2 regions of the Peribacillus sp. NPDC101480 genome follow, and region 2 is predicted to be linked to the other one. Evidence: riboswitches for the same ligand, from Rfam matches in the RefSeq annotation. Region 2 holds a riboswitch; the other holds the start of a gene.
The links. Region 2 has a riboswitch for glycine ahead of gcvT (glycine cleavage system aminomethyltransferase GcvT). Riboswitches for the same ligand answer to the same signal wherever they lie in the genome.
Positions count from the first base shown of each region.

Region 1: another riboswitch for glycine. It lies ahead of ACQKMF_RS07630 (amino acid permease); the one in region 2 lies ahead of gcvT (glycine cleavage system aminomethyltransferase GcvT).

Region 1 is NZ_JBNNSB010000002.1:12,031-19,540, reverse strand. It holds gene ACQKMF_RS07655 (acetoacetate--CoA ligase) at 1-1,873, shown strand, start outside; gene ACQKMF_RS07650 (TetR/AcrR family transcriptional regulator) at 2,087-2,680, shown strand; gene ACQKMF_RS07645 (antibiotic biosynthesis monooxygenase family protein) at 2,791-3,114, shown strand; gene ACQKMF_RS07640 (NADPH-dependent FMN reductase) at 3,184-3,726, shown strand; gene ACQKMF_RS07635 (hypothetical protein) at 4,940-5,185, shown strand; glycine riboswitch at 5,464-5,563, shown strand; glycine riboswitch at 5,567-5,623, shown strand; gene ACQKMF_RS07630 (amino acid permease) at 5,926-7,305, shown strand.
Region 2 is NZ_JBNNSB010000001.1:1,013,666-1,021,175, reverse strand. It holds gene ACQKMF_RS05095 (lipoate--protein ligase family protein) at 206-1,042, opposite strand; gene ACQKMF_RS05090 (rhodanese-like domain-containing protein) at 1,246-1,629, shown strand; gene gcvPB (aminomethyl-transferring glycine dehydrogenase subunit GcvPB) at 1,769-3,226, opposite strand; gene gcvPA (aminomethyl-transferring glycine dehydrogenase subunit GcvPA) at 3,219-4,565, opposite strand; gene gcvT (glycine cleavage system aminomethyltransferase GcvT) at 4,583-5,689, opposite strand; glycine riboswitch at 5,828-5,911, opposite strand; glycine riboswitch at 5,915-6,002, opposite strand; gene ACQKMF_RS05070 (DEAD/DEAH box helicase) at 6,379-7,510, shown strand, end outside.

The DNA.
Region 1 (7,510 bases), on a different contig from region 2:
TGATTATCATGAATTATGGAAATGGTCGGTAGATGAACTGGAGGAATTTTGGGCTTCAATTTGGGATTATTGTGATGTAAAAGCAGCCAGGAAATATGACAGGGTTTTAGCGGAGCAATCAATGCCAGGTGCGAAATGGTTCGAGGGGGCAAGGCTTAATTATGCTGAAAATGCATTATGGAATGAGCAAGAAGAGAAAACGGCGATTTTTTTCCGTTCCGAACATATCAGGCAGCAGGAAGTCAGCTGGAAAGAGCTGAAAGAAAAAGTAGCTTCTGTCGCCCATTCATTAAGGCAACTTGGTGTGAAATCCGGTGACCGTGTTGTTGCCTATATGCCAAACATACCTGAAGCTGTCATAGCTTTCTTGGCAACAGCAAGCATAGGTGCCATTTGGTCCAGTTGTTCACCTGACTTTGGGGCAAGAAGCGTCATAGATCGTTTCAAACAGATTGAACCGGTTGTATTACTGGCTGTTGATGGATATCAGTACAATGGAAATGTATATGATAAAACATCAGTCGTCTCCCAGCTTAAACAGGAATTGATCACTGTAAAGCATACCGTTCTGGTACCTTACATAGAAAAAAAGAATTTGGAAGTGAATCTGGCAGATACGATTCCTTGGGATGACCTTTTAAAAGAAAAGACAGAATTATCTTTTGAAAATGTTCCGTTCGATCATCCGCTTTGGATTCTCTATTCATCTGGCACAACCGGAATGCCAAAACCAATTGTACAAGGGCATGGCGGTATATTATTGGAGCATTTAAAATCAACAAGAATCCATCAAGGCATGACTTCCGAGGATACTGTATTCTGGTTTACGACGACAGGCTGGATGATGTGGAATCTCCTTATGGGCGGTTTGCTTAATGAAGGGACCATCGTCCTTTATGACGGCAGTCCTTCTTTTCCGAATATGGATGCCCTTTGGGAATTGGCTGAAGATACAGGCATGACTTTCTTTGGAACAAGTGCACCATTCCTTACGAATTCCATGAAGTTAGGAAACAAGCCAATGGGAAAATATGATTTATCGAAATTGAAGGCTCTTTTTTCAACTGGGGCTCCATTGTCTGGCGACGGTTATAAATGGGTGTATGAGAATGTCAAGAAGGATATCTGGCTCAGTTCATCCAGTGGCGGAACCGATGTTTGTGCCGGATTTGTAGGTGGCGTTCCAACATTGCCCGTAAGAATCGGAGAGATACAAGGAAGAGCATTGGGTGTTTGTGCGGAAGCTTTTGATGAGCATGGTCAAACATTGATTAATGAAGTCGGTGAATTGGTAATTACCAAACCGATGCCATCCATGCCGCTATACTTCTGGAATGATCATGACGGGACAAGATACTACGAGAGTTATTTCGATACGTATCCTGGCATATGGAAACATGGTGATTGGATAAAGATTGACGACAAGGGCAGCTGTATCATTTATGGTCGTTCCGACTCGACCATCAACCGTTCTGGTGTACGGATGGGAACTAGTGATATCTACCGGGTCGTCGAAGCGATCGACGAGGTGATGGAAAGCCTTGTCATTGATAGGGAAGTGCTTGGCCGCGGTTCCTCACTGCTGCTGTTCGTTGTCCTTAAACCCGGTAATGGCCTGGATGCAGCATTGACGGCAAAAATCAAGGAACAAATCAGAGGGCATGTGTCCCCTCGCTTTATCCCTGACCAAATCCATGTCGTTGAACAAATTCCGAAAACCTTGAACGGAAAGAAAATGGAAGTCCCGATACGTAAAGTGTTATTAGGTTTCGAGTTTGATAAAGTAGTGAATGCAGACTCCATGGGAAATCCAGAATCGCTACAGTTCTTTAAAGAATTAGCTCTCGAGTTGAATGAGAAAAAAATATTCTAGCAATCAGGCGGAGCAAAATGCTCCGTCTATTATTAGTTTTCCTGAATGGGTATGGTGTTAATTCTCCAATAAGTTTCTATCATTTGGATTGGCCTACCGTCTTAAAAAGAATATGTATTGCTGGAAATATTTCCTTGACAATTTTAAAACAGCTGAATAGAATAAAATATATAGTCAGTAAGTACTGACAGTCTATTCAGGGGAAGTGAGAGCATGAGCAGCAGTAATAAGCTAAGTACCGATGATAAGCTGCTGTTGGCGGCAATCGATCTAATCGCAGAGAAGGGATACAATGCTGTTACTACTCAGGAAATTGCTGGTGCCGCAGGTTTGAGTGAAAAAACACTGTTTCGTCGGTTTGGAAGCAAGCTAAATCTTCTAGAAAAAGCATTTGATCGATATCATTATGCCGAAGAGATGACAATACTTTTTAATGAAGAGCAAATCGTGTGGGACTTACATTCAGACTTACAACTGATCAGTCGAACATATCATGAAATCATGAATCGTAACCGTAAAATGATTATGATAAGTATCAAGGAGGAAGGCAATTTACCTGGGTTTCGAGAAAAAACACAAAAGCATCCTCGACAGTTACTGAAAATTTTGACAAACTATTTTAACACGATGTATGAGAAAGGAAAGCTTATTCACACTGAACCAGAGCTTCAGGCACTGTCGTTCATGATGATGAATTTTGGAGCCTTTATGAACAACCTGGATGCCGATGAAAACTATCCAACCGTATCCCTGGAGGCATTTATAACTGAGAGTGTGCAAATATTTACTAGGGCTTTAACTCCCTAGTTTTTTATTAAAAATAATGACAGTCAGCACTGACACCTTTTAATGATAAAAGAAGATGCCAATTATTAATGAATTGAAAAAAATATGTTAAATGACAGGAGATTATGAATATGAAATCAAGTAATACAATAGTATGGATTAATGTATTTACAGCTAAACCAGGCAAACTAGATGAATTGGTTGCTATCCAAGCTGAAGAACTACTCAATTTTAAGAAGGGATCACAAGGTGTTCCTGGTTGGATCAGCAGTCGTTGGCATCGTTCTGTAGAAAATAATAAGGCAATTATGGTAACTACCTTTGAGAGTATTGATTTTCATAAAAATTGGTTAGAAAAAAGTGAATTTAGAGAACATCTTAACAAAATAAACCATCTCATTGAAGATACAGAAGGTGGGTACTACACGTTAGTGGAAGAGATAAAAAATATGTAATCAAACAAATTATGAGGTTTTTATTCTTAACCAATTTATTTGCCAGTCATTAACGAGGAGGAGAAAACATTGGAAAAATTAAATATCGGAATTATCTTAGGAAGCACACGTATAGGACGCGTAAGTCCACAAGTAGGAAGTTGGGTAAAAGAAATAGCTGATGAACGAAAAGACGCAAATTATGAAATCGTCGATATCGTAGATTTTAACTTGCCATTTGTTGGAGAAGGCACTGGTAAAGAACCAGGATTATTAGCTTGGTCAGAAAAACTTTCTGGCTTGGATGGTTTTGTGTTTATCGTACAAGAATACAATCACAGTATTACAGGGGCCCTAAAAAACGCACTTGATTCCGCACGTGATGAATGGAACAACAAAGCTGCGGGCATCGTGAGCTATGGTTCAACTGGCGGAGCCCGTGCAGCTGAACATTTGCGTGGCATCTTAGGGGAATTACTAGTTGCGGACGTTCGGGTAAATCCAACATTATCGCTATTTACAGACTTTGAAAACTTCAAGACGTTTAAACCAGCTGATTTACACCTTGGGAATGTAAATGCAATGTTAGATCAAACGATTGCATGGAGCGGTGCCTTAAAAAAATTAAGATAAGCTTGATAGTTTACTAACCGCCTTTAAAGTAGCTTTCCTTGCCATGCCACTATACTCTTACATGGATTATGCACAGTTAAAAAGCAAAACGGCCTTCTAAAATTCAGCCTAGTTTAAAAGATTTAGTATAGCGGAATATTTAATATGTTTATTGAAAATGGTGACAAACCATTGGTTAGTTCTATAAGACCTATTGTAGAGTTGACACAAACTGTGCGATTATATGGGCACATAAAACGCCCGAAGGGGCAAAAAGTAAATGTTTCTTTAATTTTCTTTCGCATCTTTCTATTACTTTGCGAATAAAAAGTCCTTAACGAGTCTTTTTAAAGAAATGTATGGAGCTACACCATGCTTAGAATATATTGATTCGTTAAAAAGTATTATATAGAAGAAACAGAAACATTGATCAATTCACCAGAAATTTTAAACTATATTGGAAACCGTACTAACCAAACATGATCAATCGTAGAAACGGATACAGCAATGTTGAAACAAATGAAGTTATTGCTACAAGTTCACCTTACTTTAAATCAGATGTGTCTTGAATGTACATTTTTTTTTACCTGAATTGAATATCAATAAATGACCGCGAATGAAGAAAATTATTTTTCAAAAGCTTTATGGTTTTCTGAAGCATTGTTTACAGGTATACAGCGCATCTATTTAAGTACTTGGGACTTTCTCTTTATATGCCTTATAATACATCTGTTAAACCAAAGGAATTAGAACGAGTATATTTAAATTATATGATTTACTAAAAAAAATTGTTTAAGACATTCTTTATTCCTATTTAACGATTAATGGAATTCATTTTTTATATTAGAAAAGTGATTATATAATAAAGTCATTGTTGCTATGAGCTCCAATGACTTTTTCTATTTTAAAGCAAAACTTCTTTCGAATGGTATATTTACTTGCTAAGTTGAGTATTCACCTCCCTTTTTTGATGTGAATATTTGTTAGTGAAATATCTTACTATCTATAAAAGAAATATACAAAAATAATAAGTATATATAGATTTGATCATACTGTATGAATATGTTTTAAAAGAAGCTGGTAAAATGAATCGGGAATGGTTTCGTTAACACGTCAAGCATTGTGAAAATGGATACGTGATGATATATATAAACCCTATTGACCCAGATTATGTTATTCTATTTTTGTTTACATCAGTCCGTCAGAAAAACTGTAAAGGGGGTATAAGGTTAAAATGGTTAAGGAAAAGAAACTCAAGCTAAAGAAGCCAAAGAAGTGGTGGGGATGGGTTCTAGCATTTGTCATCATAGCTAATACAGTTGGTGGTGGGGACAAAGAGGAAGTTGCTAAAGAAGAGCAGGCTTCTGAAAATACTGTTGAACTTAGGGAGGAAGCTCCTAGACAATCTTTACTGCTGCAAGGAATTTCACGAGTCTCGAATTTTCTCTTTTTCCATACATCAATTATGTTAAAACTATAGATATTATTTCCTCTCCCGGCTTTGAATTTTGCCGTATTGTCAATCGAAAAATGCCGATATTTTTGCATATACATAAGCGTGTTTGGGATTTCTAACAACATAGAAAAGCTGCTAATAAGCTTGATTTTTCATAGCTAATAACCTCTAAAATATCCTGATCATAAAGTTCAAATTTGTCCATTTTTAGATTTCAGAAAATATAGTTTTTTCAGATAATCATTGAAATATCCATTAAAAACCGATAATATACAACTATTAAAACAACTTTATATCAGCGGATGATGATTGTGGGAGAGTCTAAACAATGTTTAGCACCGAAGGAGCAAATCCTATAAAAGCAGGAACTAATCTCTCAGGTAAAAGGACTACAATTGGACGCGTCTCTGAAGAGAGCCATAGGCCACCGAAGGAGTTAAACTCTCAGGTAAAAGGACAGAGGAAGGTAGGAAAATACCTATCTTTCCTCTGCCCTTTTTTGTACTTGGGAAGATAAAAAGAGAGGAGTGTTAATTGAGATCTGTAGATAAATGATCTATCCTTTGATTTGTACAATTAATGCTATATTTTCAAAAATGGTTGGTAGCTTTAGTTTAAAAATCTATATCCAGTACCCATCAAAGAAAACGCTTACATCAGTGAGACAGTCTCCAGTACGCTATTAATTCACACTCATTGAAAGGCTGACCCTTTAAAAGGGGAAAATTCCAAGTAGCCTAAAAAAGTAGAAGGTGGGAAATCGTATGCAGGAACAAAAGTTGGATAGAGGGCTAAAAAACAGGCACGTACAACTCATAGCTATTGGAGGGGCAATCGGAACGGGATTATTTCTTGGGGCAGGAAAATCTATTCATTTAGCCGGGCCATCAATTCTATTTGCTTACATGATTACAGGCATCATTTGCTTCTTAATCATGCGCGCACTTGGAGAACTGCTCTTATCTAATTTGAACTATCATTCCTTTGTTGACTTTGTAAGAGACTATTTAGGTAATATGGCTGCATTTGTAACCGGCTGGACCTACTGGTTTTGCTGGATTTCAATCGCAATGGCCGACTTAACGGCAGTTGGTCTTTATACTCAGTATTGGTTTCCTTCCGTACCGCAATGGATGCCAGGATTAATTGCACTAGTCATTCTGCTATTTATGAATCTTGCAACCGTAAAACTTTTTGGCGAAATGGAATTCTGGTTCGCATTAATTAAGGTCATCGCTATCCTAGCACTAATTGTTATCGGTATTTTCATGATTATTAAAGGCTTTTCCACTGATTCAGGCGCAGCAAGTTTCACGAATCTATGGAGACACGAAGGGATGTTCCCAAATGGAATAAATGGTTTTGTCCTCTCATTCCAGATGGTAGTGTTTGCGTTTGTGGGCATTGAACTTGTAGGACTTACAGCAGGTGAAACAGAAAATCCAGAAAAAGTTATCCCCAAAGCGATCAATAATATTCCTATTCGGATTATAATTTTCTACATTGGCGCACTTATTGTCATTATGAGTGTTTATCCGTGGAACGCAATCATCCCAACGGAAAGCCCATTCGTCCAAGTATTTGTGGCTGTAGGTATCGCTGGTGCAGCTGGTATCGTTAATTTTGTCGTCCTAACATCGGCTGCTTCGGCATGTAACAGCGCAATCTTCAGTACAAGCCGGATGGTATATTCACTTGCCAAAGATAAAAATGCACCTGTACCGTTTGCAAAACTTAATGACCGAAAAGTACCTTCCAATGCATTGTTCTTTTCAACTGTTGTCATTTTAATTTCCGTTGTTTTGAACTATTTAATGCCTGAAGGTGTATTTACCTTGATTACAAGTATTTCTACAGTATGTTTCATCTTTATTTGGGGAATTACAGTCATCAGTCATTTGAAATACCGTAAAACAAGGCCAGATCTAGTGAAAAAGAACAAATTTAAATTACCACTTTATCCAATTTCCAATTACTTGATCCTTGCTTTCCTAGCGTTCGTCCTTGTGGTTCTTGCACTTGCGGACGACACTCGTGTTGCCTTATTCGTTACACCTGTATGGTTCATTATGCTGATTGCGATTTATAAGATGGGCAAAACGAAGGTGGATCAGGCGAATCAGAGAGAGATAGCGGGGAATTAAGAGTCAAGAAATCCTTTGATTCTATTTGCGGTGTTTGTCCAGATAGTTGCCGCTCCATATTTTCCAACTCGGTGAGTAAAAAATCTGTCCGTTTTAAAAAAACAAAGATATCTGGTTGATCTTATGATAATTCGAAATAAATATTTTAGAATAGTATTGTTAGCGCTTTCAAAAATGCTTGACATAATTATGCTCAACAATTATT
Region 2 (7,510 bases):
TTAATTTTGTCAAACGATAAATCAATTAATATAGTTAGCAAAAGGGAGGAAAATGTCGATTTACAATAATTTTTCATCAGATTTCAATTAATTTGGACCTTGCTTTTTCCCCATCCCTTTTAGGGCTTATCCCTGCAAGGGATGCGTTATTTGGTCAAACAAATCTGAAAAAACTTTTTTATTATCCACTCTAATTATGCTTCCTCTATCTCATGAAATTCCAATCATCGCTTTCATATTTGCTTTCTGCAATGGACTTCACTTCCAGCAATTGCTTTTCGGTGAGGACGTATGGCTCTAAATCGACCGAAAGTCCTTCGGCAAAACCTTTTTCAAAAGCTTCTTTCGCTTCAGGGATGGTAATCTTTCTCCCTGCAATATCATTTATGGCCACAGCTTTGTTTTTTAGGTTTTTTTGCATTCTCTCTTTAACCCTGTCATTTGAGAATTTAAATACGCTAAAAAGCTTATCATCATCAAGTTCAAGCAAAATGGATCCGTGCTGAAGGATGACGCCTTTTTGCCTGGTTTGAGCGCTGCCAGCGACCTTCCTGCCCTCAACGACCAGTTCATACCAGCTTGGAGCATCAAAGCAAACCGAAGACCTGGGCGATTTTAAAGCCGCTTTTTCCTGATCGGTTCGAGGCACGGCAAAATAAGCATCCAATCCCAGATTCCTGAATCCCATTAATATTCCTTCAGAAATGACACGATATGCTTCAGTAACGGTAGTCGGCATTCCCGGATAGGATTCTGGAACGATTACGCTATAAGTCAATTCATGCTCGTGCAGTACCGCTCGTCCTCCTGTTGGCCTGCGTACAAAACCAAGGCCCTGCCTTTTGACCTCTTCGATATCAATTTCCGCTTCCGCCTTTTGAAAATAACCAATCGACAATGTAGCTGGATCCCAGCCGTAAAAGCGTATGATTGGCGGAATTTCCCCTTTGCTTTGCCAGTTTAACAGAGCTTCGTCCAGTGCCATATTAAAAGCCGGTGAACAATACCCCGAATCTATAAAACCCCATTTATCTTTAGCCATCCTTACCCCTCGTTTCGATAGACTGTTTTTCAATACCCCACAAAAAACTCACATGTAGTAGTTTAACAGACTTTAACACTCTAAAAAAGAAAGTACCATCAAGTCCATGAAGAATTTGATGAAAATTCTTTTTGATTATTGGTTAAAGCAATTATATAATAAAGATTGTCTGTATTCGTTAAGGTAGAAGGGAGTTTTTATGTTTGGAAATATTATATACACTGCTCATCATCTTAGGAGTGGTTATTGCGTATTCACTTTTTAATTGGTACCGCCAGCGTAAAATCGTTAAAACACTAACACAGGACGAATTTATCGCTAACTACAGAAAAGTGCAGCTAATCGATGTGCGGGAACCGAATGATTTCGATAATGGCCATATCTTAGGCGCAAGAAACATCCCTATGACTCAAATGAAAACACGCTTGGTCGAAATTAGGCCGGACAAGCCTGTATATTTGTACGCTCAAAGCGAAATCATCAGCGGCAGAGCTGCAGCCATGCTATACAAAAAGGGCTACAGGGAGCTTTTTCACCTAAAGGGCGGTTTCAAAATGTGGACCGGGAAAATCAAAGCAAAGAAATAAGACCCCATCTCCGCATGGGCTCTTTTTAATTCAATAGCTCAAGGAAAAGAAAGTTAATTGCTGGACTTTAATGAAATCTTACATAAACATGAAAAATCCCCGCCGGCAGGCAGGGATTTTTTTCGTATAAGCTATCAATCTAGGCTTGATAACGCAGAACAGGTTTTCTTGCAGCAAGAGTTTCATCAAGCCGCTTTATAACGGTTGTATGCGGAGCTTCCTGAACGATTTCCGGGGTTTCTTCCGCTTCCTTGGCAATCTGGATCATCGCATCGATGAACGCATCCAGCGTTTCTTTTGACTCGGTTTCAGTCGGTTCTATCATCATTCCTTCCTCCACGTTCAACGGGAAGTAAATGGTTGGAGGATGATACCCGAAATCCAGTAATCTTTTGGCTATATCGAGAGTCCTAACCCCCAATTTCTTTTGCCGGCGTCCGCTTAATACGAATTCGTGCTTACAATGACGATTATATGGTAAGTCAAAATAAGGTTCCAACTTGCGCATCATATAATTGGCATTGATGACCGCATTTTCGGTGACGGCTTTAAGGCCATCAGGCCCCATTGAACGAATGTACGTATATGCCCTCACGTTAATCCCGAAATTACCATAATAAGGTTTTACCCTGCCAATGGATTGCGGACGATCATAATCAAGAGCGAATTGCTCACCTTGTTTAATTATAAGAGGTTTAGGCAGGTAAGGAATCAAGTCCGACTTCACACCTACAGGACCAGAACCCGGACCTCCGCCGCCATGCGGACCCGTGAATGTTTTATGGAGATTTAAGTGAACCACATCAAAGCCCATGTCACCCGGGCGTGCTTTTGAAAGGACTGCATTCAGATTGGCTCCGTCATAATAAAGCTTCCCACCTGCATCATGGACAAGTTGTGCCATTTCCAAGATGTTTTCTTCAAATAATCCCAATGTATTGGGGTTCGTCAGCATCAAGGCCGCCGTATCAGGTCCAACAACACGCTTTAAATCTTCAAGGTCGACTAATCCATTTTCATCGGATTTCACTGTAATCGTTTCAAGTCCGGCAACAGTGGCAGAGGCAGGATTCGTACCGTGTGCAGAATCAGGTACAATCACTTTCGTCCGTTCTGTATCGCCATTCGCTTCGTGAAAAGCGCGAATCATCATCAACCCTGTCCACTCACCATGTGCACCTGCTGCAGGCTGTAATGTCACTTGGTCCATCCCGGTGATTTCAGTTAAGTGTTCCTGCAAATCAAATAAGAGTCCCAATGCTCCCTGAACGGTAGCCGGATCTTGATATGGATGGATATGGGCAAAGCCGTTGAAACGTGCCACGTTTTCATTTATTTTCGGATTATATTTCATCGTGCATGAACCCAGCGGATAAAAACCCGAATCCACCCCATGATTCCGTTTGGAGAGTGCTGTATAGTGACGCATGATATCCAGTTCGGACACCTCAGGCAGTTCTGCCTCTTCTTCACGGATGTAGTCGGCAGGAAGAATTTCTTCGAGCGGAATAGTTGCAACATCCATTTCTGGCAGACTGTACCCGATTCGACCGGAAGTACTGATTTCAAAAATGAGTGATTGATCTTGATTATTCATGTTGATCCCCCAATTCCTGCGCAAGTGCATCAATTTCTTCTTTTGTTCTAAGTTCAGTTACCGCAACCAGCATATGGTCTTTCAGCTCAGGATAAACCGTCCCTAAATCAAAGCCGCCGATCATCCCTTTTTCAAAAAGGCTTTTATTGATTTCTGAAAACGAAGCAGGCAGTTTAATGATAAATTCATTGAACGAAGGACCGTCGAATATCAGTTCCACCCCTACTGCCATAATTGCTTTTTTCGCATAATGCGCTTTTTGAATATTTTGCACGGCCATTTCCTTGACACCCTTTTTCCCAAGGGCGGTCATTGCAACAGAAGCTGCCAACGCATTCAAAGCTTGATTGGAACAAATGTTGGATGTGGCTTTGTCACGGCGAATGTGCTGTTCACGAGCTTGTAGCGTTAGTACAAATCCCCTTTTACCATTTTCATCCACGGTTTGACCGACGAGTCGGCCCGGAACTTTCCGAACAAGTTTATTAGTAACCGCAAAATATCCACAATGAGGTCCACCGAATGCCGCTGGAATGCCGAATGGCTGGGCATCCCCCGTTACGATATCTGCACCGAGTGCACCAGGGGATGTCAAAGCTCCCAATGCAAGCGGATTACTGGAAACGATAAACATGGATTTGACGCCATGAATGATTTCTTCCATTTCCTTCAATGGCTCGATCCGGCCAAAAAAGTTCGGATATTGCACGATCACTCCTGCAATGTCCTCATTCGCCAATTCCTTTAAAGCAGCTAAGTCCGTCACACCGTCTTTATAAGGAATTTCGATCACTTCCACGCGTTGCCCTTTCGCATATGTCTTCACGACTTCTCTTGATTCAGGATGAACGGTTCCTGAAATGAGAATCTTCTTGCGCCGTGTCTGTCCTGAAGCAAGCATGGCTGCTTCAGCCAGCGCTGTCCCGCCGTCATACATGGAGGAGTTAGCCACATCCATGCCCGTCAATTCACATATCATCGTTTGATATTCAAAGATTGCTTGAAGCTCTCCCTGTGAAATTTCAGGCTGATAGGGTGTATAAGCCGTGTAAAATTCAGAACGGGATAGAACATGATCGACGATGACCGGTGCATAATGGTCATAGACACCCGCACCAAGGAAGGAAGCATAGTTTTTAAGATCCGCATTCTTGGCAGCAAGCCTTGATAATTCTTTCATTAATGCTGGTTCCGATTTAGCAGGCTTGATATCGTATTCTCCTTGAAAACGAACGCTCTCAGGGATATCATTGAAAAGTTCTTCAGCAGTGGATACCCCTATCGCTTTCAGCATTTCTTGTTTATCTTGCTCTGTCATGGGTAAATAACGATGTTTCATCTAATGACCATTCCCCTCTATTTACGTGGTTTTTTATAAAAAGGTGTTTGTATTATAACGGCTTTCAAACGTTTGGAACGGATCTCCACTTCGACTTCCGCATCCAGCACTGAAAATTCCTTATCGATAAGTACCAAACCCACGTTTTTCTTCAACGTTGGTGATTGGGTACCGGTCGTGACCTCGCCAATGACTTTATCACCGCTGTAGACCTTATACCCATGACGTGGAATGCCACGGTCTATCATTTCAATTCCCACAAGCTTGCGAGGAGCTCCTTTCTCCTTTTGCTCAGCAAGAACGGCTTTCCCGAAAAAATCAACTTCCTTATCGACTTTTACTGCAAAACCAATCCCGGCTTCTATCGGGGTGATGTCTGCTGAAAGCTCCTGCCCATACAACGGCAGTTTCGCTTCAAAACGCAGGGTATCACGAGCACCTAAACCAATCGGCTGAACTCCCTCTTCGTTTCCGGCATCCATAATCGCCTTCCAAAGGGCTGGACCATTTTCACTGTCACTATATATCTCAAAGCCATCCTCACCAGTGTATCCAGTACGGGATACCATCGTGGAGATACCGTTAATCATGACATTTTCCTTGAACTTGAAAAATCCAATTTCACTTAAAGCAGTATTTCCCGATAGTTTTTGTAAAATCTTCTCTGCAGATGGCCCTTGAAGTGCCAGCTGTGTATAGTCACTAGATACATTCTTGATTTGGACATCTTCCGATAAATGAGCTTGCAGCCAATTGAAATCTTTTTCTGTGTTCGCTGCATTGACCACGAGCAGATAGTCATCCTCAGACCTTTTATACACGATTAGATCATCAACCGTGCCTCCGTTTTCATAACACATGGCGGAATATTGGGCACCGCCCTGTTTCAGCTTTGATATATCATTAGTCAGCATCTTTTGTAAAAAGGAAAGGCTCCCAGGACCCTTAACATCGACTTCACCCATATGGGAAACATCGAATAACCCCGCTTTTGTACGTACGGCTTCATGTTCGTCCTTTATACCCGAAAATTGGACAGGAAGTTCCCAGCCGCCAAAATCAATCGTTTTACCTCCGTATTCACGATAAACCTCAAATAGTGGTGTTCTTTTTAAATCGGTCAAAAAATGACCCCCTTCAGATTTTTTTAAATTAATTGGCTTCATTATCAAAAGCTTCTTGTCATTACGCATCAGATATATCCTGATTCATGATGTGAAAAAAGCACAAAAAAGGACAGAGAAAGCCCGTTTGAGCTTTTTCTCTGTCCTGAAACCTGAAAGTTTACCTATGTAATAGGTTTTCCCCTTTGGTGGCCGTCCCAAAACGGGCGGCGCTCTCCAGAGTTGCGTCCAATAAGAGTTCTTTTGCCTGAGAGATTCACTGCTAAGTTTGCTCCTTCGGCGCTACATCCGTAGTCTCTCCCCTTATCTTCACCCGCATATAAATGGTCTACCAATGAAAGGAAGCGAATAAGCCACCAAACATCGGTAAAACCTCTGAGCATCGTGGAATGCATTCTCTGCCAATTCTCCTGAAACCTCAGAAACCGTTTGATTGGTCTCCTTCAGTAATCTTGGATAAATTAGAAGTCTATAGCCCATACTAAGAAAACGCGAACTGCAAAATCGATGTACAAAGATTCTTTGTAGCGTTGGGAAATTGGAATTTTCTAAATATACTTATATCCTACCCTAAGAAACTTATCTCTGCAATATCTTTTGAAGAGAAATATTTTTCTTACTTCACATATGAAATGTTCGGGTTTTGACCTTTTATTAAGGAAAATATGATTTAAGAGGGAGTTATTTCTATGAAAATCAATATATCCTTTAATTCTGAATGGAATGACGAGTTTCTGCAAAAGATGGAAAATGACGGTCCATGGGGAAACTGGGAGCTTTATAAGCTCGCGGTTCAAATGGAGGAAAATCTTATCATCCCTGATTTTGAAGGTTTACAGGCGCCCAAGCACCTTCCGCAGTTAACCCCGCTTCCCCATCAATTGGAAGCAGCCAAGCAAGTGGTGGAAAAGATGAATGGAAAAGCCATTTTAGCTGATGAGGTAGGGCTCGGAAAAACAATTGAAGCTGGATTGATCCTAAAAGAGTATATGATTAGGGGCCTTGTAAAAAAAGTTTTGATCCTTGTTCCGGCTTCCCTTGTCACACAATGGGCTTTTGAATTGAACACCAAGTTTCATATACCGGCAGTCGTTCAGAGAAAAAGCTATGTTTGGGACTCCTGTGATGTGGTCATTTCATCCATTGATACAGCGAAACGAGCTCCACATCGAGATATCATTTTCAAGCAGGAATACGACTTCATCATTATTGATGAAGCTCATAAACTTAAAAATAATAAGACGAAGAACTATGAATTCGTCCAAAATCTGAAAAAGAAATTTTGTTTACTCCTGACAGCCACTCCGATTCAAAATAAAGTCGAGGAAATTTTCCACCTCGTTTCGTTATTGAAACCAGGCCACTTGGGAAATGCCTCACTTTTTTCAGAAAAGTATAAAGGGAAAGGCCGGAACATTATTGAAGATGAACACCTAAAGGAACTTGTCAACACTGTCATGATTCGAAACCGGCGGGCCGATACTGGCATTGAATGGACAAAACGGCATGTGGAGACCATCACCATTGAATTTTCTCCAACGGAACAAGCATTGTACGATGCTGTTTCCAAATTCAAACCTATTTCGGATGGTTCTAAAGGAAGCGCCTTTTCGGCTCTCACTCTCCAAAGGGAAGCATGCAGCAGCAGAGAGGCGGTCTTTTATACATTAAAGAATATGAAAAATAAATATGATCAGCCTTCCCCTGACTTTTTGGCAAAGCTTGATGATTTATTTTCTAAAGTGAATGAAACGGTTCAGAACTCAAAGGCTGAAAAAGCTTTGGAACTGATCAAGAAAATTGATGATAAAGTCATTATCT